DNA from 3 places in the Telluria sp. GW821-FHT07G12 genome. Region 1 is predicted to be linked to each of the others. Evidence: predicted binding sites of a transcription regulator. Region 1 holds the regulator's gene; each other region holds the start of a gene.
What was found. The regulator sigma-54, encoded in region 1, starts transcription at its own class of promoters, with help from an activator protein. The targets are predictions, from matches to a motif close to TGGCANGNAANCTGCTTT.
Positions count from the first base shown of each region.

Region 2: the regulator sigma-54 is predicted to act here: its motif matches at 2,447-2,464, upstream of AC07PE_RS25690 (PEP-CTERM sorting domain-containing protein).
Region 3: the regulator sigma-54 is predicted to act here: its motif matches at 2,705-2,722, upstream of AC07PE_RS07555 (PEP-CTERM sorting domain-containing protein).

Region 1 covers NZ_JBWKQA010000008.1:109,897-116,872, reverse strand. Annotated here, with positions in the region: gene AC07PE_RS24200 (GntP family permease) at 1-1,164, opposite strand, end outside; gene AC07PE_RS24195 (enoyl-CoA hydratase/isomerase family protein) at 1,293-2,378, opposite strand; gene hpf (ribosome hibernation-promoting factor, HPF/YfiA family) at 2,482-2,850, opposite strand; gene AC07PE_RS24185 (RNA polymerase factor sigma-54) at 2,909-4,393, opposite strand; gene lptB (LPS export ABC transporter ATP-binding protein) at 4,396-5,178, opposite strand; gene lptA (lipopolysaccharide transport periplasmic protein LptA) at 5,178-5,744, opposite strand; gene lptA (lipopolysaccharide transport periplasmic protein LptA) at 5,746-6,306, opposite strand; gene lptC (LPS export ABC transporter periplasmic protein LptC) at 6,334-6,942, opposite strand; gene AC07PE_RS24160 (KdsC family phosphatase) at 6,956-6,976, opposite strand, start outside.
Region 2 covers NZ_JBWKQA010000010.1:24,502-31,477, reverse strand. Annotated here, with positions in the region: gene AC07PE_RS25700 (nuclear transport factor 2 family protein) at 1-312, opposite strand, end outside; gene AC07PE_RS25695 (branched-chain amino acid ABC transporter substrate-binding protein) at 493-1,632, shown strand; gene AC07PE_RS25690 (PEP-CTERM sorting domain-containing protein) at 1,636-2,379, opposite strand; gene AC07PE_RS25685 (hypothetical protein) at 2,664-3,353, shown strand; gene AC07PE_RS25680 (MGDG synthase family glycosyltransferase) at 3,510-4,664, shown strand; gene AC07PE_RS25675 (hypothetical protein) at 4,651-5,103, shown strand; gene AC07PE_RS25670 (HAD family hydrolase) at 5,093-5,794, opposite strand; gene AC07PE_RS25665 (COG4315 family predicted lipoprotein) at 5,853-6,230, opposite strand; partial or broken gene AC07PE_RS25660 (bifunctional diguanylate cyclase/phosphodiesterase) at 6,605-6,976, shown strand, end outside.
Region 3 covers NZ_JBWKQA010000001.1:1,630,974-1,637,949, forward strand. Annotated here, with positions in the region: gene AC07PE_RS07540 (LytR/AlgR family response regulator transcription factor) at 1-523, opposite strand, end outside; gene AC07PE_RS07545 (sensor histidine kinase) at 526-1,740, opposite strand; gene trmB (tRNA (guanosine(46)-N7)-methyltransferase TrmB) at 1,872-2,552, opposite strand; gene AC07PE_RS07555 (PEP-CTERM sorting domain-containing protein) at 2,765-3,412, shown strand; gene AC07PE_RS07560 (succinylglutamate desuccinylase/aspartoacylase family protein) at 3,498-4,616, shown strand; gene AC07PE_RS07565 (bifunctional diguanylate cyclase/phosphodiesterase) at 4,620-6,976, opposite strand, start outside.

The DNA of each region.
Region 1 (6,976 bases):
GTCGGACATGGCCGCCAGCGCGATGCTCATGCCGCCCGAGGCCGAGCCGGTGATGCCGGCCAGCGAGCTCACCGACACCGCGGCGTTCACCAGCGGATTCGGAATCCCCTTCAGCGCATCGCTGACGACGATGAAGCCCGGCAGCGCGGCGATCACGCCGCCGAAGCCGTATTCGGACGCGGTGTTCATGGCCGCCAGCAGCGCGCCGCCGACCGCTTCCTTGGAACCCGCGGCAAAGCGCTGGCTGACGCGGCGGAAGGCGGTCGCCAGCACCAGCAGGATGCCGAGCAGCAGCGCGGCTTCGACCGACCAGATCGCCAGCACGGTTTTCACGGTTGCCGTCACCGGCGCGTGCACGCCGGGCAGGACCTCGGGCGGCACGGTATAGGCATCGGTGCCGTACCAGACCGGAATCATCCGGGTGAACATGAAGTTGGCGACGCCCACCAGGACCAGCGGCAGCACAGCGACGATCGGATTCGGCAGTACTTGCGTGTCCGCGGTCTCGAGCGCTTCGGTGTGGCTACCGTAGCCCTCGCCCTTGGCCATCGCGGCGCGGCGGCGCCATTCCAGATAGGCCAGGCCGACCACGATGATGAACAGCGAGCCGATGGTGCCGAGCACCGGCGCCGCCCAGCCCGTGGTCTTGAAGAAGGTGGTCGGGATGATGTTCTGGATTTGCGGGGTGCCCGGCAGCGAATCCATCGTGAACGAGAAGGCGCCCAGCGCGATCGCGCCCGGCATCAGGCGCTTCGGGATATTGCTTTGCCGGTAGAGCTCGGCCGCAAACGGGTACACGGCGAACACCACCACGAACAGGGACACGCCGCCATAGGTCAGCAGCGCGCACACGGCGACGATCACGGCGTTTGCGCGCGAGCGGCCGATGTAGCGGATCGCGGCCTGCACGATGGCTTTCGAGAAGCCGGACATCTCGATGACCTTGCCGAACACGGCGCCGAGCATGAAGACGGGGAAGTAGAGCTTGACGAAGCCGACCATCTTTTCCATGAATATCCCGGAAAAGACCGGGGCCACGGCGGAGGGGTCGGTGAACAGGACCGCGCCGAGGGCGGCGATCGGTGCGAACAGGATGACGCTGTAGCCGCGATAGGCGGCCACCATCAGGAAGGCCAGTGCGGCCAGTACGATCAGAAACGACAAAACGGACTCCTCTATTGTTGTGCTTTATCAGGCAATGCGGGTATTTCATCGCCTGATGAAATCATCGCATAAAACACCGTGATTATGTTGCAATGCATTACAGCAAACAGAGGAGCCTGGACGACGCTTCAGTCCAGATGACGCAGCGGATGCGCGTAGGCCGGCCACACCGGCTCGAAGAAGCGCGCCACCATCTCCGGGCTCACCTGCTCCAATGCCGGCGGATTCCAGGCCGGCGCATTGTCCTTGTCGATCACCAGCGCGCGCACGCCTTCCAGCACTTCGCCGTGCTCGAAGTTGCGGCGCACCAGCGAGCGTTCCATGCGCAGGCAGTCGGCCACGTCCATGGCGGCGCCGCGCACCAGCATCTCGCGCGTCACGCACATCATCAGGGGCGAGCGCTGGCGCATTGCGCTTAAAACCTTCTGTGCGAAGGGGCTGTCGTCGCCTTCGAGCGAGGACATCACCGCCTGCACGGACGCTGCGCCGAAGTGCTTGTCGATGAGCGCGCGCTGCGCTTGCAGTTCGCTGGCGCCGGCCTGCTGCGCGAACGGCGCCGCAAAGGCACGGATCGCCTCCGCCAGTTGCGCGCCCGGCGTGGCCGCGATCAGCGCGTTCAAGGCCGCCAGTTCGGCAGCCGGCACGAACACGTCCGCCAGGCCGACGTACAGCGCATCGGCGGCGCCGATGGTCAGTCCGGTCAGGCCCAGGTACATGCCGAGCGCGCCCGGCGCATGCGACAGGAAGTGGCTGCCGCCGACGTCCGGGAACAGGCCGATGTTCACTTCGGGCATCGCCATCTTGGTGCGTTCGGTCACGATGCGCAGGCCCGTGTCCGGGCCGCCCTGGGCGATGCCCATGCCGCCGCCCATCACCACGCCATCCATCAGAGAAATATACGGCTTCGGATAAAAATGGATCAGGTGGTTGAGCGCGTATTCTTCGGTAAAGAAGTCTTCCAGCAGAGCACTGCCGCCAGTCGGGTTCGCATGTCCGGCCTGGTGGAAGAAACGGATGTCGCCGCCTGCGCACAGGGCTTTCTCGCTGGTGCTGGTGATGACGACGGCGTCGACGCCAGCGTCCTCGCGCCAGGCCAGCAAGGCCTCCGTCATTGCGCGCACCATTTCCAGCGACAGCGAGTTCAGGGCCTTGGGACGATCCAGGGTAATGATGCCGGTGCCATTGGCCACACGGGTCTGCACGTATTCGCTCATGTTCTTTTATTTATGAATGGGAAAACGGCATTGTAGCGGCCTACCAAACGAAAAGGGCGCCTGATGCGCCCTTCGTCTTGCTTATGCTGCGCCAGCGGAATGATCACGCTGCAGCGGCAGCTTCTCCTCCTTCAATGTCCTCGTTGGCCATGCGTTTTAGTGCTGTGTGACTGTGGTCCTGCAGCATCTGCTTGTACTTCTGAACCTGCCTGTCCAGGCGGTCCATCAGCATGTCGATCGCAGCGTAGAGGTCGTGCGCAGCGCTGGCGACGTGAACGATCTTCCCAGCAACACGCAGGTTGATCTCGGCCTTCTGGCGTTTTTCTTTCTCGGTGAGATTGTCAATGCAGAGGATGACGTGGGAGTCGATCACTTGATCGAAATGGCGGGTGATGCGTTCGAGCTTGTTCTGTACGTATTCACGGATTGCTGGGGTTACATCGAGATGATGTCCGCTGATAGTGAGATTCATACACACTCCTTTGAAGATGCGCTGTCAGGTTATCAGTATCTGGGTGCCCTGCAGCTTATTACAAGGATTTGCGGAGGCTGACGGGCGGGATCTTCAGCGCCTCACGGTATTTCGCGACCGTGCGGCGTGCGATAACCATTCCCTGTTCCCCTAGCATCTCCGCGATCTTGCTGTCGGATAAAGGGTTCTTGGGGTCTTCTGCTCCTGTGAGTTGTACGATGAGAGCGCGTATCGCGGTCGAGGATGCTTCACCACCTGCCTCGGTCGCAACGTGACTCCCGAAAAAGTACTTCAACTCAAACATGCCGTGCGGCGTCAGCATATATTTCTGAGTTGTGACGCGAGAAATTGTGCTCTCGTGTAGACCTAGTGTATCAGCTATCTCACGTAAAACAAGGGGCCGCATGGCAACCGCGCCATGGGAAAAAAAGTTCCGCTGGCGCTCGACGATTGCTTGCGCGACACGCAGGATCGTGTCGAAGCGCTGGCGCATGTTTTTGATCAGCCACTTGGCTTCCTGCAACTGCGCATTCAGCTGCGATTCCGATTTCCCCTGCTTCAGCAAGGCGGCGTAGATGCTGTTCACGCGCAGGCGCGGCATCACTTCCGGATTCAGCTGCACGCTCCAGCCATCCTTCGCGCGGCGCACGATCACGTCCGGCACCACGAAGTCGGAGACGTCGGATGCGAAGGCCGCGCCCGGATGCGGATTGCACTGGCGGATCACGGCCTGGGCTTCGCGCAGGTCTTCGTCGTCGCAGTCGAGGGCCTTCTTGAGCTTGTTGAATTCGCGCTGCGCGAACCAGGTCAGGTAGCGCTCCACGATGACCAGCGCCATGCGCCGCGTCACCATCGCCACGCCGGGCATGCGGCGGATCTGCAAGGCCAGGCATTCGGCGGCGCTGCGTGCGCCCACGCCCGGCGGGTCCATGCTCTGCACCATCGACAGCGCGGTGCGCAGTTCCTCGAATTCGATCTCGAGTTCGGTCGGCATGCGCGCGTGGATGTCGTCCAGCGATTCTTCCAGGTAGCCGTTGTCGTCGAGGGAGTCGACCACGATCTCGACCAGCGCGCAGTCGCGCGGCGAGATGCAGGTCAGGCGCACCTGTTCCATCAGGTGTTCGCGCAGCGAGATGGGGCTGGCTTCCAGCTGCGGGCGGCCGTCCTCTTCCTCGCCGCCGCTGCCCGAGCGGCCCGATTCGCCCCACTCCATCTCGTGCTCGGCGCCGCCGGCCTCGCCGCTGTCGCCGCCTTCCGACTCGCCGCCGCCGCTGCCATTGCCTTCCTCGCCCTGCCCGGATGCGGGAGGCGAATCGGGCGTGGTGGAAGTCGACGCACCGTTGTTGATCGCACCGTCCGCCAACAGGCGCACCGAGCGATCGAGCGGATCGTCGAGGCGCTCGAGCAGCGGATTCTCACCCAGGACCTGTTCGATCTCCTGGTGGAGTTCGAGCGTGGACAGCTGCAGCAGGCGGATCGACTGCTGGAGTTGCGGCGTCAGCGCAAGATGCTGTGAGGTCTTGAGTTGGAGCGTCTGTTTCATGACTACATCCTGAAGTGTTCACCCAGGTAGACGCGGCGGACGGACTCGTTGGCGATGATGTCGTCGGGACGGCCCGAGGCCAGCACGGCGCCCTGGTTGATGATGTAGGCACGGTCGCAGATGCCGAGCGTCTCGCGCACGTTGTGGTCGGTGATCAGGACGCCGATGCCGCGCTCTTTCAGGAAGCGCACGATACGTTGGATCTCGATCACGGCAATTGGATCCACGCCGGCGAAGGGTTCGTCCAGCAGCACGAAGCGCGGATCGGTGGCCAGCGCGCGCGCGATCTCCACGCGACGCCGCTCGCCGCCCGACAGCGACATCGCCGGGTTCTCGCGCAGCTTCTCGATCTGCAGCTCGGCCAGCAGCTCGTCCAGGCGTTCCTGGATGCGCGCCTTGCTCAGCGGCTTGCCGTTCTCGCGCTGCAGTTCCAGCACGGCGCGGATGTTCTCTTCCACCGTCAGCTTGCGGAAGACCGAGGCTTCCTGCGGCAGGTAGGACAGGCCGAGCATGGCGCGGCGGTGGATCGGCAGGCTCGTGATGTCGGTGCCGTTGATGACGATGGCGCCGGCTTCGGCCGGCACCAGGCCCACGATCATGTAGAACGAGGTGGTCTTGCCGGCGCCGTTCGGGCCGAGCAGTCCCACCACCTCGCCGCAGGCGACCTCCAGCGAGACGTCGCGCACCACCAGGCGCTTGCCGTAGCTTTTCTGCAGTCCCTTGGCGACCAGGGTGCTGCCACCGCATGCGATGTCGGCCGTGGCGGCGTTTGCTTGTACATCCATCATTGCTTTCCTGCTTCCGGTTGCGCTGCCGAGGCCGGGCGGCGCGTGTAAAAAGTGACGCTGACGCGATCCTTGCCCGGCTTGTCGCTGCCGCTCACGTCATTCATGTTCAACAGGACTTCTTTGCGGGCGTCGTAGGAAATGAACGGGCCGCTCATCTCTCTGGTCACGGTGCGGCCGTCCAGCTGCCTGATGACGGCGTGCGAGATCAGTTTGACGACATCCGTGCGCTCGTCATATTCCATGCGCTCGCCGTAGCCTTCGGCCCACTCGTCAGCGCCGCCGTCGCGCTTCTGGCGAAACGACGCGGTCTTGCCGTTCGCCCCGAACAGCACCACGGTCCGATAGCCATCCGGCGTTTCCCTGATCTCGGCGCGCTCGGCCTTCAGCAGCATGGTGCCGCGGGTGCCGATCACATTGCCGGTCAGGATCACGGTTTGGGTGGCCTGGTCGATTGTCGCCTTGTCGCCTTCGACATTGAAGGGCTTGAGCGAATCCGCCCGCTCGGCCTGCGCGAGCGGCGCCAGCATCAGCGTGGCGAGGGCGGCGGCGAGGGCGCGCTTCATGTTACTGCTTCCCTGCCGGCGCAGCGGCCGGCGTAGTACGGCGCGGCGCGATAATGATGGTGCTGCGGCCGCCGCCCGCCTTGCTTTCGCCGCTGGCGTCGTTGAACACGTTGGCCTGCTCGGTGCGGTTGTCGTAGGAGATGAAGGGGCCGTTCACCTCGCTCGTCATGCGCTTGCCTTCCAGCTGCTTGACGATGGCGTTGGCGAACAGCTTGACCACCTCGGTACGCTCGTCGTACTCGATGCGCTGGGCCTGGCCTTCGGTCCACAAGTCCGGGCCGCCGTCGCGCTTCTGGCGGAAGCTGGCGGTTTTGCCCGGTGCGGCCGTCAGCGTCAGCAGCATGTAGCCCTCGGGGGTTTCCTTCAGCACGGCCTTGTCCGACTTGATCAGCAGGGTGCCGCGCGTCAGCACCACGTTGCCGGTCAGGATACGCGTCTGGGTGGCTTCGTCGATGTGGCCGCTGTCGAAATCGATCTGGGCCTGCTTGAGCGAATCGGCGCGCTCGGCCGAGGCTGTCAGGCTGGCCAGCGAAAGCATGGCGACGGCGATTATTTTTTTCATTGGAGGCGGTCCTTTCGGTTTGTCCTGTCAGCGTTGGGCATGCGGCGGATAGACGATCCGGCCGCGACCGCCCAGCGTCAGCTGCTGCGTGGCGTTGTTGGCCACCATGCCCACCCCGGTTGCGGAGGCGTGACCCAGCGTCATCTGGATCGGCTTGTCGGTCTTCGAGATTTCCTCGTCCGGCAGCACGGTCAGCGCCTCGGTGCGGATGCGCAGCGGGTCCGAGGTCTTGCTGCCGGGGCGGGAGATGTCGACGTTGCCGGTCAGGTCGATCTGGTTCTGGTCCTGGTTGACCAGGGCCTTATCGGCCGTCATGGTCATGTCCGGATGGTCGGTGCTCTTGCTCTGCACCACCGGCTTCTCGATGACGGAAGTATTGTCGGCCGGGCGGTGGGTCAGGCGCTCGCCCGAGATCACGTAGCGCGGCTGGCCGGTCTCCGACATGCGCACGAAGCTGAAATTGTCGATGATGTAGTCCGGATCGTTGCCCAGGTTGACGTTCGGTCCCTGCGCCTCGCCGCGCATCACCTGCACCAGCCAGAAGCTGCCGAAGGCGAAGAACAGGGCCGTCAGCATCAGCGCCAGCAGGCGCCAGCGGTGCCTGGTGCGCTTGTTGACGTAGGGGGTGGTTGCCATGGGCTGCGTCAGGTTATCCAAAGTACGGTGCCAA
Region 2 (6,976 bases), on a different contig from region 1:
CCATGGCGTTTCGTACTCGCGCCCGGTCAGGCGGTTGTGCCAGGCGCCTTCGCCGATCGCGACCACCTTGTCGCCTTCCGCGATCAGGTCCTTGACGGCGAAGCTGGTGGCCTGGACGGTGGCGTCGAGCTTGGCGAAGAACTGCGCGATCCCCTGCCTGCCGTGGAAATGGCCGGCAAACGGTATGAGCTCGGAATCCGGGCTTGCCCACACGGCGTCGTCGCGGAAGCGCGCCAGCAGGCCGGCAATGTCACCGGCCTGGAACAGCCGGTAGCCTTCGAGGACGAGTTGCTTGTTTTCTTGTGTGCTCATGGTCGTCTCCTGTGTGCGGCGCCCGACGGCAAGCGCGGATGCCCATGCCGCAAGTGGCCGCTTCCTGAGCCTAGTTGTCATATGCCTAAAGTCAAGGGGCGTTTGCGACTTTCGGTTGCATTTGCCGTGCATGGGCGTAGCGCCATTACAATCGGACAACCATCGTCATCGGAGAACACCATGCATTGCCGCGTTTTCATCGTCGCCACCCTGCTTCCCCTTGCCGCCGCATCGGCGTCCGCCCAGACGACGGTGAAGATCGGCAGCGTCTCGCCGCTGTCCGGCACCGGCGCCCACCAGGGCAAGGACATCGAGAACGGCGCGCAGATGGCGGTGGACGACCTGAACGCGAAAGGCCTGACGATAGCCGGCAACAAGCTGCGCTTCGTGCTGCAGGCCGAGGATGACGGCGCCGACCCGAAGATGGGCACGGCGGCGGCGCAGAAGCTGGTCGACAATGGCGTGGTGGCGGTGGTCGGCCACCTGAATTCCGGGACCACGGTGCCGGCCTCGAAGATCTACAACAGCGCCGGCATCCCGCAGATCTCGCCTGCCGCGACCACGCCGCTGTACACCCGCCAGGGCTACAAGACGGCCTTCCGCGTGGTCGCCAGCGACAGCCTGGTCGGCAAGACCCTGGCCGCGTATTCCATCCAGACCCTGAAGGCGAAGAAGATCGCGGTGATCGACGACCGCACCGCCTTCGGCCAGGGCCTGGCCGACGAATTCACCAAGGGCGTGAAGGCGGTCGGCGGCGCCCAGCTGGTCAGCCGCCAGTTCACCACCGACAAGGCGACCGACTTCAACGCCATCCTGACCCAGATCCGCGCCCACAAGCCGGACGTGATCTTCTATGGCGGCATGGACGCGGTGGCCGGCCCCATGCTCAAGCAGATGAAGGCGCTCGGCATCGAGGCGAAGCTGGTGTCGGGCGACGGCGTGTGCTCGGAAAAGCTGCCGCAGCTGGCCGGCGACGCGCTGGGCAGCGACAAGGTGTTCTGCGTGGTGGCCGGCGGCGTGACCGGCGCAAAGGAAGAAGCGGCGGCCGCCGCCTTCGCCGAACGCTACCGCCAGCGCTACAAGATCCCGCTGCAGACCTACGCGCCCTACGCCTACGACGCGACGATGGTGTTCGCCAGCGCCATGCAGCAGGCGAATTCCACCGACCCGGCCAAGTTCCTGCCGGCGCTGGCGAAGATCAAGTATCACGGGGTCACCGGCGACATCGCCTTCGACCCCAGCGGCGACCTGCACAACGCCGCGCTGACGCTCTACACCTACCGCGAGGGCAAGCAGGTCAAGCTGCAGGTGGTGCGCTAAGCATCAGCTGCGCCTGGCGCGCACGGCGCGCAGGCCCAGCAGGCCGGCGCCGAACAGGGCCAGCGAGAGCGGTTCGGGCACCGGCGTGTCCGGGCGCGCATAGGCTGCCACGTACATGGTTTCCGGCGTCGCTTGCGTCGTGCCCTCTTGGAACTGCAGGCCGCCGCCGATCACGCAGCGGTCCAGGTCCGGGCAGAAGCTGTTGGCCTGGCCGGCCTGGATCGCATCCATGATGAACAGGTTGTCCCCGGACTGGCCGACGCCGCCCGAATCGCCCAGCTCCAGCGGCGCGCCGGTATAGAGGAAATTCTTTTGCGTTCCGAGGTCGAGGTTGTACAGGCTCAGGTACAGCTTGGTCATGACCGCCGTACCGCCCGGCTGGCCTTCGCTGACGTTGACGACCAGGGCCAGATCGCCGGCGTGCATCAGCTGGTCGATGTCGGATGCCAGCTGCACCTGGTTCAAGCCCGTGTTGTCGCCGCCGTCCAGGCCCTCCTGGCAGGCAGTGCTCGGCGTGTCGAGATGCCCGTTCTGGAAACCGTTGTAGGTCACGCAGCCAGACTCCAGGCCTGGCACCTGGCGCGCGCTGGGGACCGTATTGTCCTGGATGGTAGCCAGGGTGCTCACATGCCCGAGTCCAGTGCCGGTGACCTGGGTGCCGGGTACTTGCATCAGGCCGGCGAAGGCCGGGATGGCGGAGGCCAGCAGCAGTGCTGCAATTACCGGCTTTAAAACGGGGACGTTCATGGCGTTTCCTTTCATTGAACCTGGTGGGTTGAAGGACGCAAGAGCTACGTAAAGACAGAGCCAGCCCTATGCATAAAGCGCGCCAGTCCAGATAAGCCGTATGGATTCAAGCACTTGGCGGAGAGCCTGACAGCAGCGGCGGAAAAGTGTAAATTCCATCGACGCTGTAGAGTGTTTCGATTTTGCAATTTATCGCCGGATGTACGTCCGCGAACGTTGCCAAGGCCTGGATTTCTCTAGACTGGGCCACATCGACATCGCTGTGCGAGGTACCCGTGCGCTATATGGATTTCAGTTCATGGCAGGGCGTGTTCACGACGCTGATGAGCCTGATCGTGGTTACCCTGCTCGGTGTCGGTATCCGCGTGCTGATGATGCAGACCATCCAGCAGCGCCGCGAGCGCATGAACCGGCAGATCAACGAGCGCCTGCGGACCCTGATCGCGGCCTATAAGACCCTGGGCGGCTCCTTCACCGGCGAGCTGACGGTCGATCCAACCCATCTGCGCGAGCTGCGCACGGCCGCGCCGGTGGCCGGCGACACTCTACCTGCGGCGCAGCCGGACGCACGCGTCAATTCCGACCGCGCACGGCGCATCCGCGACGCCGTCGAAGCGGCGCTGGCCGACATCCTCCTGCTCGGCACCGAGGAACACTGCCGGCTGGCGGGGCAGGCGGCCACCGACATGGCGGCCGGGCGCCCGATTCACACGGCGGAGCTGGTGGTCGCGCTGCGCGACTTCATCCGCGAAGCGCTGGACCTGGGGCCGATGCCGAAGGATGTCGCGATTCCGTTGCAGGGACCGACCCGCACCCAGGGCAGCGGCGGCGCGCGCGGCCGCGGAGAAGGTGGTGGTGGTGGCGGTAAAGGTGGCGGTGGCGGAGGCGGCGGCGCCGATGCCGGCGGCGGCATGGGCATGGGTCTCGGCATGGGCCTCGGCCACGCGGCCGGCGAGCACGATCACAACGGCTAGCGCGCGTCACGATCCTGTCACGATCCCGGTCTACATTAGCGGCACACACAGACCGGGGTCTCTCATGCTGCCGATATCGCCGTATCAAGCCGTGCCGCGCCTGCCCGCCGTTCACGGGACGGGTGCATCGTGAGGGATACCGGCTCAGGCGCGCCCATGGCCGGCAAGACCATCCTCCTGCTCAGCGTGCCCGCCGGGGCCGGGCATACCCGCGTGGCCGAGGCCATCCAGGCCTGCGCCGCGGATGCCGGTGCGGACATCGATATCGCGCACCTGGACGCCACCGCCTTCGCATCGAAGCGCCTGCGCAGGGTGTATACGGACCTGTATCTGTTCCTGGTAAAGCGCATGCCGGCGCTCTGGAGCCTGGTCTACCGCTGGACCAACCGCCCCGGGCCGGAGCGCTGGATGGACCGCCTGCGGCGCCGCATCGAGCGCCACGACAGCCGCGCCCTGATCGCGGAAGTGCGCAGGCGCGATCCCGACATCGTCGTCTGCACCCACTTCCTGCCGGCCGAGATCCTGTCGCACGAAGTCGGCGCCGGCCGTTTGCGCAGCCAGGTCTGGGTCCAGGTCACGGATTTCGATGTGCACCGCATGTGGGTGCATCCGCACGTCACGGGCTACTTCGCCGCCAGCGAGGAAGTGGCTTTCCAGCTGCGCCGTCTGGGCGTGGCGGCAGGCCGCATCCACGTCAGCGGCATTCCGGTCATGCCGGGTTTTGCCGCGCGTCCGGGGCGGGTCGAATGCGCGCACGCGCTCGGGCTCGATCCGTGGCTGACGACGGTGCTGCTGATGGGCGGCGGCGCCGGGCTGGGAGACCTGAGCGGCGTCGCCCGCCACCTGCTTGAGACGGACGACAGGCTGCAGCTGATCGTCCTGGCCGGCAGGAACGCGGCGCAGCTGGCCGCGCTGCGCGAACTGGCCAAGGCCTATCCGGGCCGGCTGGCGCCGCAGGGCTATACCGGCCAGGTCGAGCGCCTGATGGCCTGCGCCGACCTGGTGATCACCAAGCCGGGCGGTTCGACCACGGCCGAGTGCCTGGCGATGGGCCTGCCCATGATCGTGAATTCGCCGATTCCTGGGCAGGAAGAATGCAATGCCAACTATCTGCTCGAGCAGGGCGCGGCGCTGAAGGCCAGCGACCTGCCGACCCTGGAATACCGCGTGCGCTGGCTGCTGGCCTGCCCGGCCAGGCTCAAGGCCATGCGCATGCGAACCAGGGAGCTCGGACGCCTGCGCGCCGCCGGGCAGGTGCTCGCCACGGTCCTGCAGCACCCCCAACATGAAAGCCAAGATGCAAGAATTTGAGTGGCCGATGCTGGCCGGGGTCCTGATCGCGGCCTATTTTTTCGCGCGTGTCGAAGTGGAGATCGAGGGCGAGGCCGGCTGGGCCGCTAACCTGCCCACCTGGCGCATCGAGAACCACCGTCTTCTCGACCTGTTCTGGGGCGGGCGCGCGATGACCGGCTACCACGCCTGGATGTTTTCCTTCATCGCTCTCATCTTCCACTTCCCGCTGTGCTTCATGGGCGAGTGGTCGCTGCGGCTGGAGGGCAGGGTGCTGGCATGCGTGATGCTGTTCTGGGTGGCCGAGGATTTCCTGTGGTTCGTGGTCAACCCCGCCTTCGGCTGGCGCCGGTTCAAGCAGGAACACGTGTCCTGGCACAAGCACTGGGCCTGGGGCGCGCCGGTCGATTACTGGATCTTCGGCGCCGCCTGCGTGCTGCTGTTCTGGCTTACGGCTTGAGACGCACCTGATCGAGGTCGAGGGCGTGCCGCACGCGCAGGCACAGCTCGGCCGAGGTGCGCGAGATCAGCTCGTGCGGTATGTCGAATTTGTCCGTCAGCCGGTCGTAGTCTTCGAAGCCGTAGGAGACCATGAAGGGGTGCATGCCGGTGCCGACTGCCGCCGCGAAGTCCTTGTGCTCGTCGCCGCAGCAGTAGGCGCGCGCCGGGTTGATGCCGAACTGTTCGCGGATCGCGCGGAAGTGGCTGGTCTTCTTGTCGCTGAGCGGGATGTGGACGAAGAAATCGAGTTCGCTGATATCGAAGTCATGGCGCGCGAACAGCTGGCGCAGGGTTTCCAGCGGCTCGTTGGTGATGTTGCGGGTCACCATGCCGACCGTGACGTCGGGCGCCGCCACCAGGGTCCGGATCAGTTCGGCGATGCCCTTGTACAGGCGCGCCTCCTGGCGGTAGACCTCCGTCAGGCTGTCGACCAGCTTGGCGCGGCTGTCCTTGCGCAGGTTCTTCTTGACGATGGACGGGAATTCCTTCAACCCGCCCAGGTACTTCAACAGGTGGCGCCGCTTGCGGAAACTGGTCTCGTCGCCGATCGCCAGTCCGTGCCGGGCAAAGGCTGCTTCGATGGCGGAAAACGCGTCGATGGTCGTGCCGTCCGCGTCGAGGATCAACAGCCGTTTATCGCTTTTGTACATGCATGCCATCATACCGGCGGCATTGTTACCGGCGTATGACGGCGCCACCTGCCAGTGCTTAGTCCGTCACGACGTGCCAGGCGTTCATGGCTTTGTCTCCGGCCTTGTCGCCCGGCTTCTTGTCCTTGACGAAGGTGTAGAGCGGCTTGCCCTTGTAGGCCAGCTGTTTGCTGCCGTCGTCGCGGGTGATCATCGAGTAGGGTGCGGTGGGCGCCGCATCGCCGGGCTGGACGGCTGGCCAGTTGGCCGCGCAGCCGCCGCTGCAGGCGCTCTTGCCGCTGTTGGCCGTGTCCTTGTCGAAGGTGTAGACCGTCATGCCTTTCATGTCGACCAGCATGCCGTCCTTTTTCATGACGGGCGCCGCCTGGTCGGCCGCGTGGGCGGAGAAGGAGAGCAGGGTGATGAGGAATGCAGAAGCAAGACTGAGCGTTTTCATGGACATCTCCTGTGAACTATTCAGTGGGGAACTGCTTGAACTGCGCGGCCATTGTAGCCGTGTAGGAGGAAGCCCCGCGCACTTTGTGTATTAGCGTACGGACAACGATATGCGCCCGGGGCACCATGGAGCCGTACTCATCGCACAACATTGAAAGGAGCACGATCATGGGCAAATATTTCCTGGCGTGGATTCTGGGCGTTCCCGCAATCGTCCTGGTGCTGATCTACATGTTCTTCCATTGATCAGACAAGCAGCAACAAGCGAAACGCCAACCTGCACGGTTGGCGTTTTGCTTTATCGCCGAGAACCGGTGCGCTTCCCGCCTGTCTGACTCTTTGGGGTAGGTCGAACTTACGGGAGGCCTGAAGAGCATGAGCCCAGGTCTGCATGACGACACCATTCCGGCAGAATTGGAAAAAACCTGTGCACAGGAAAAAATTCACCTGCTGGGCACCGTCCAGTCCTATGGATTCATGACGGTGGTGGACCTTGCGAGCCGGTCCATCGTACAAGTTTCCGCAGGCATCGTGCGCCATTGGCCGGGCTTGCCAGACGCCGACGCGCTGATCTCCAGGCCCCTGTCCAATTGGGTCGTCGGCGCCGACCCGGCCGATCCGCTCGACATCGCCGCGCTGCCCACCTCGCATCCCGTGAACCTGCCCTGGCGTCCCCGCTTCGAGCAGACCTGCGCCCATCGAGAGACGCTTGCAGCGCCGCAATGGGAATGCCTCGGGCACCGGCAG
Region 3 (6,976 bases), on a different contig from region 1:
GCGTGTCGGACTGGAAGAACAGCACTTCATCGACGTCGATCACGCGCACCTGGCGCCCGACGCTGGCCTTGATCCATTTGGTGCGTTCCTGGCGCACGCCCGGCAGCGCGGTTTTCAAATTGCGCAGCAGCGTTTCAAACGCGGCGCCGTCCGCGGGCGGCTGCGCCAGCTTGGCCTTCAGACGCGCCACCGCCCGCTCCAGGCGATCCGTCTGCACCGGTTTGAGCAGGTAGTCGACCGCGCCGGCGTCGAAGGCGTCCACCGCATACTGGTCGTAGGCGGTAACGAAGACCACGTGCGCCATCGTGCCGATGCGTTCGGCTACTTCGAGGCCGGACAGGCCTGGCATGCGGATGTCGAGAAAGGCGACGTCCGGCTCGTGCTCCAGGAAACCGTCCCAGGCATCGTTGCCGTTTTCCGCCACCGTGACGACGCGCGCTTCCGGCCAGGACTGCGCCAGCATTTCCAGCAGGCGCTCGCGCATCAGGGGTTCGTCTTCGGCGACCAGAATGCTTGGATTCATCGTCATTGTGCGTAGGGGATGGTGACGTCGGCGATCAGGCCCGGCTCGCCGTCGCGCAGGTTCAGGCCGGCCGCCTCGCCGTAGGCCAGGCGCAGGCGGTGGCGCACATTGTCCAGTCCCGTGCCGCCGCCGTCGTCCGGCTCGGGCAGCGTACTCATGCCCACGCCGCCATCCTGCACGCGGATGCGAACCGCGCCATCGGCCGCCTCGGCCGACACCGTGACCTCACCGCCGCGCAGGGCCGGCTCGATGCCGTGCTTGATCGCGTTCTCGACCAGGGTCAGCAGGATCATGGTGGGCAGCTGCACCTGTTCCAGTGCGCGCGGCAGCTGCAGGCTGAAACGCAGGCGCTCGCCCAGCCGCACCTGCATCACCTTCAGGTAGGACTCGACCAGGCCGAATTCGGCGGCCAGGGAGACCTGCTCGCTGCGCATATCGCGCATGCTGGAGCGCAGGAAGTCGATCAGGTTGCCGGTCAGTTCCGCGGCGCGCGGCGCACCGTGCTGGGCCAGCTGCTGCACGGCGCCCAGGGTGTTGAACAGGAAGTGGGGCTCGATCTGGGCGCGCAGCAGGCGCAGCTGGGATTCGGCTAGTTCGCGCGCCAGGCGCGCCTGCTCGGCTTCGCGCTGCAGGCCGGCGTTGATGGCTTCGGCCTGGCGGTTGCGCAGCATGCTGATCGCCAGCAGCGGCACCAGCATGGCCAGCCCGGCGCCAGCGATCAGCGCCAATGAATGCGGTAATTTGCCGATGACGTCTGCCAGCGGCTTGGGCTTGGTCCACATGGCCGTGCCTATCCCGAGAACAGCGCCAAAGACGGCAAAGCCGAGCACCGTCAGCAGCATCATCCATTTTTCCCGAACGATGCGATGGTAGTCGAACCATGCGCTGATCACGGCGGCTGTAACGGAAAAACCGAGCATGTTGGCGCCGAGGATGGCAACCATCCAGCTGTCCATTCCCAGACCGAAGTACAGCGGAACGGCGCACAGGCTGAAGGCCAGCGCCAGTCCGGCAAGCGCGCAGTAGAGGCGGCGGCCGCGGTAGGTCAGCGAGAATTCGCGCAACTGCTTGCGCTGGAGCGGCGGCATCTCGGCCAGCTTGTGCGCAAAGCGACGCCGCCAGCCTGCCGGCGCCTGGGCCGCCAGCTCCGGCTGCGCGAGCACGGCCAGCTGCTCCTCTTCCAGTTCATCGTACCAATTCGTCAATTTGCGCCACATGCTGCCCTCCCGTAATCGTTAATATATAGCAACGATTACAGTCTAGGCAGATCAGTCGGCGGCGGACAGCGAAACGGGATGAAGCACGAATCCGGGTGAACGAACGACGAGAGGCGTAGAGCGCAGGCGCTCTACTTTTTGGTGAACACCAGGTCCCACACGCCATGGCCCAGCTTCAGACCGCGGTTCTCGAACTTGGTCAGCGGGCGGTAGGACGGCTTGTCGGCATAGGCTTCGGCCGTGTTTTGCAGAGCCGGCTCGGCGCCCAGCACTTCCAGCATCTGCACCGCGTAGTCTTCCCAGTCGGTGGCGCAGTGGATGTAGCCGCCCGGCACCAGCTTCTGGCACAGCAGCTTGACGAAAGGCGGCTGGATCAGGCGGCGCTTGTTGTGGCGCGCCTTGTGCCACGGGTCCGGGAAGAAGATGTGGACGCCGGCCAGCGAGCCGTCGGCGATCATGTTGTTCAGCACCTCGACCGCGTCATGCTGGATCAGGCGCAGGTTCTCGATGCCCTGCTCGCCGATCTGCTTGAGCAGGCTGCCCACGCCCGGGGTGTGCACTTCGACGCCGACGAAATCCGTGTCCGGCATCGCCTTGGCGATGTGGGCGGTGGTGTCGCCCATGCCGAAGCCGATTTCCAGCACCAGCGGCGCGCTGCGGCCAAAGGGCGCGTGGAAGTCGAACATCTCCTTGCGGTACTCGATCATGAATTTCGGCCCGAATTCCTCGAGCGCGCGCGCCTGCCCCGTCGACAGCCGTCCCGCACGGGTGACGAAGCTGCGGATGCGGTGCTCGGTCGGGTCGTAGAGCATCGGACGGCCTTGGCTGTTGGTGGGCGTATCGGAAGACATGATCGGTGTGGGCAAAGAGAAAGGGCGACATTATAGCAGCGCCTGTCGGCAGACTTTACAGTGAGGCCCCGGCCGAAAATCCAAGTGTTTGTTTTTTCTGACATTTTCCTTGAAGGCATAGAAATTGCTTCCTTGCAAATAAAGTATGCATTTTCAATACAAGGGAAATCACCATGAAAAAAATGAATCTGCGCGCCCTCGCGCTGGCTGCATGCCTGAGCGCGTTTGCCCTGCCGGCGTCGGCGGAATGGATCAATGTCTACCAGTCGACCGAAGCGGCCAAGGGACCGATCGGCCAGACCTGGACCGGCTCCTGGGCCGATGGCTGGAACATCGCCGAAGCACCCAGCGATGTCTCGATCATGGGCGCGACCCTGTCTTACCGCTACCTGGCCGCCGGCGGCTGGGCCGGTACGCCAACCCAGACCTATGTCTTCACCACGACAGCTGTCCGTGACGAAGTCCTGAACCTGGGGATCGACCTCAGCTCGAACGCCCTGTGGACCGGCTCGGCCACCGAAATGTACGTCTGGCAGGGTGACACCAGCAACAAGGTATTGCTGGCCACCGCGACCGGCGACGCCATCGAACACCAGCAGATCACCCTGACGCTGGGCAAAGGCTCGCAATGGGGCTTCATGGCCGTCAGCGGCAGCGTTGGCGATGACCTGCATTACTCGGGCGACCTGTACGGCTCCTTCACCATCACCGACCCGGCCACGCCGGTCGACAACGGCAACGACGTGCCGGAACCGGCCTCGCTGGCCCTGCTGGGCCTGGGCATGCTGGGCATCGCCGGCGCGCGCCGCAAGAAGGCGTAAAAACCCTGCCCCAGGCGGGAACGGGACGAGGCCGCACGCGGTTCTCATACATAATGGCGCTTCGCCGAATGAAAAGAGAACCGTAATGCAGCCCACGTCCCACCCGATTGCGACGGAAGACAACGTCGCCACCTTCCAGCTGACTTCCTACCGCTTCGGCACGCCCGGCGCAGGAAAAAAAGTCTACATCCAGGCCTCGCTGCACGCCGACGAAGTGCCGGCCATGCTGGTTGCCCACGTGCTGCGGCGCGAGCTGGAGCGCCTGGAAGCCGAGGGCCGGATCAAGGGCGAGATCGTGCTGGTGCCGGCCGCGAATCCGATCGGGCTGTCGCAGGTGGTGCACGGGGCGCCGTTCGGCCGTTACGACCTGTCTACCGGCCTGAATTTCAATCGCTTCTACAAGCACGTCGCCGCCGAGCTGAAGGCATCGCTGAAGGATAAGCTGGGCGCGGACGCCCAGGCCAACGTGGCCCTGGTGCGCGAGCATGCGCGCCGCTCCATCGCCAGCTGGAACACGGACAGCCCGACCCAGGACCTCAAGAAGACCCTGCTGGGCATGGCGATCGACGCCGACATCATGCTCGACCTCCACTGCGATAACGAAGCCGTGCTGCACCTGTACTGCGGCACCCCGCTGGCCGAGCAGGTCAAGCCGCTGGCGGCGCTGATGGGCGCGCACGCGACCCTGCTGGCGCGCGAGTCCGGCGGCGAACCCTTCGACGAAGCCTGCAGCCGCCTGTGGTGGGAGCTGGCCGACCACTTCGGGCCGGCGCTGCCGATCCCGATGGCCTGCATCGCCGTGACCGTCGAGCTGCGCGGCGAGATGGACGTGCGCTACGACCTGGCCGAGAAGGATGCGCAGGGCCTGCTGCAGTACCTGGCGCACCAGGGCGTGCTGGACATCGAACGCACGCCGCTGCCGGACCTGATTGCCGAGCCGACCCCGCTGGAAGGCGTGGAGCCGCTGGCGGCGCCGCACTCGGGGGTGCTGGTCTTCCTCAAGCGCCTGGGCGAGCGGGTGCAGGAGAACGAGGCGGTGGCGGACATCGTCAATCCGGTGAGCGGCAAGGTGACGACCTTGCGGGCGACGCGGCCCGGGATTCTGTTTGCGAGTACCGCGCACCGGCATCTGCTGCGCGGGATGCACGTCTGTAAGATCGCGGGCGGGGAGCCCTTCCGCACCGGCAGCCTGCTGGGCTCCTGAAACCTAGGCGGCGAGGCGCTCGTCGAACAGGTAGCGCCGCGCCAGCAGCGCGGCCATCGCCTCGGCCGGCATCGGCCGCGCCACCAGGTAGCCCTGCACCTCGTTGCAGCCCAGCGTGCGCAGGATCGCCAGCTGGTCCTCGTTCTCGACGCCTTCGGCCACCACTTCCATGCCCAGCGCGTGCGCCATCGAGACGATCGCCTGGAAGAACACGGTGCCCTCCTTCGAGCGTCCCAGTTCCGCGGTGAAGGAGCGGTCGACCTTCAGCACGTCCATCTTCATGCGCTGCAGCTGCGACAGCGACGAATACCCGGTGCCGAAATCGTCGACGTGCAGCTTGACGCCCAGCGCGCGGATCGCCGCCAGCTCGGCCAGGATCTCTTCCTGGTCACCCATCATCGCCGATTCCGTGATCTCGACCTCGAGCAGGCGCGCCGGCACCGCGTGGCGGGCTAAAGCCTCGGCCAGCTCGCGCCGCACGCCGCCGCGCAGGAACTGCTTGGGCGAGACGTTGATGGACACCGGCGCCGCCGGCAGCCCCTGCGCGGACCAGGCGGCCAGCTGGGCGCAGGCGCGGTCGATGACGATGGCGCCGATCGGCACGATCAGGCCGCTCGATTCGGCCAGCGGAATGAACTCGTCGGGGCGGATCATGCCCAGCTGCGGATGCTCCCAGCGCAGCAGCGCCTCCATGCTCAGCAGCTCGCCGCTGCGGGTGTCCACCCGCGGCTGGTAGTGCAGCACGAACTGGCGCTTGTCGATCGCTTCCAGCAGGCGCTGGCGCAGCTGGGCGCGGGTCTTCAGGGTCGTGGATTGGGCCGGGTCGAAGAAGCGATACTGGCCCTTGCCTTCGTTCTTCCCGGCGTACATGGCGATGTCGCTGTGGCGGATCAGCGTGGCGGCGTCATTGCCGTCGCGCGGGAACACGCTGATGCCGACCGAGGCGCCGATCGCGTGCTGCTCCTGGTCGATCTGGAAGGGTTTGCTGAAGGCCTGGATGATGCGCTGCGCCACCATGCCGACCTGCTCGTCGGTGTCGAAGGGCCTGAGCAGGACGATGAATTCGTCGCCGCCGAAGCGCGCCACGCGGTCGCTCGGACGCAGCTGCGACAGCAGGCGGGTGGCGGCGGCCTTCAGCAGGCGGTCGCCGACCGCGTGGCCGTGCGAGTCGTTGACCTGCTTGAATTCGTCGAGGTCGATGAACAGCAGGGCCATGCCCTGGCCGTTCGCTTCCGCATGCGCCAGTGCGGAGGGCACGAAATTCAGGAACCAGTGGCGGTTCGGCAGGCCGGTCAGGCTGTCCTCGTTGGCCAGACGCGCCAGCTGCACTTCGTGTTCCTTGCGCTCGCTGATGTCCTGCAGGGTCACGGCCAGGCCATCGCCGACCCGCACCAGGCGCCGGTGGCCCCAGCGGATGTTCAGCTGCCTGCCGTCGGCCGCGGCGAGCTCCGGCATGCGCCGGTCTTCCTGGTGAAAACCGGTGGCCATCGCCTGGCGGTAGGTCGCGATCAGCTCCGCCGAACCGAGCCCGCGGTCGAACCGGGACACCAGACTGCCGACCAGCCGCTCGCGCGTCATCCCGTAGAAGAAGGCGCCGCGTTCGTTGCAGTCGACGATGCGGAAGTCCTGGATCTGGCCTTTGCGGTCGCGCAGCGGCGACACCATGTAGAAGCCGTCGTTGCCGCTCTCGGTGGCGGTGCGGTAGGCGCGTGCCACCTCGTCCTGCTCGCGCGCCCGCGCGGCCGAGCGCAGCGACAGCATGCTGGCGATGCCAGCCAGTAGCAGCAGCACGGCCGTGGCCATCGAGGTGTAGGTGCGGCTGTCCTGCCAGTAGGCGTCGGCCCCGGCCAGCGCGGCTTCGTGCGACAGCGCGACCAGCGCCACCACCGGATAGGCACTGGAACGGCGCCAGCCCAGCACGCGCGCGCGGCCGTCGCCGAAGCCGGCCTGTCCCGCCTTGCCGGGGCGCCGGACCGCGTCGACCAGCTGCACGCCGCGCGCCACCGGCCAGCGGTCGGCATTCGCCGGCAGCAGCGAGGCGCGCGCATCGGTGCGCACGATGCCCTTGCTGTCCTGCTCGATGCGCAGGTTGGCCTCGACGCCGACCAGCGCCAGCAGACTGTGCGCACCCAGGGTCGGCGAGCTGACGAAGGAGGTGAAATAGGCGGCATCGACCGCCATCAGCAGCACGCCGTCGAATTCGTCGTCGCCGGTGTCGAGGCGGCGCGTGAACAGCACCGCGCCGCGCATGCCCAGCTCCGGCGGCGGCATGGCGATGCGCAGTGCGGAGGAGTTGTTGTCGCGGTGCTGGAGGAAGAAGGCGGAGGTGGACAGGTCGAGGTCGGCGCCGGTCCGGATGC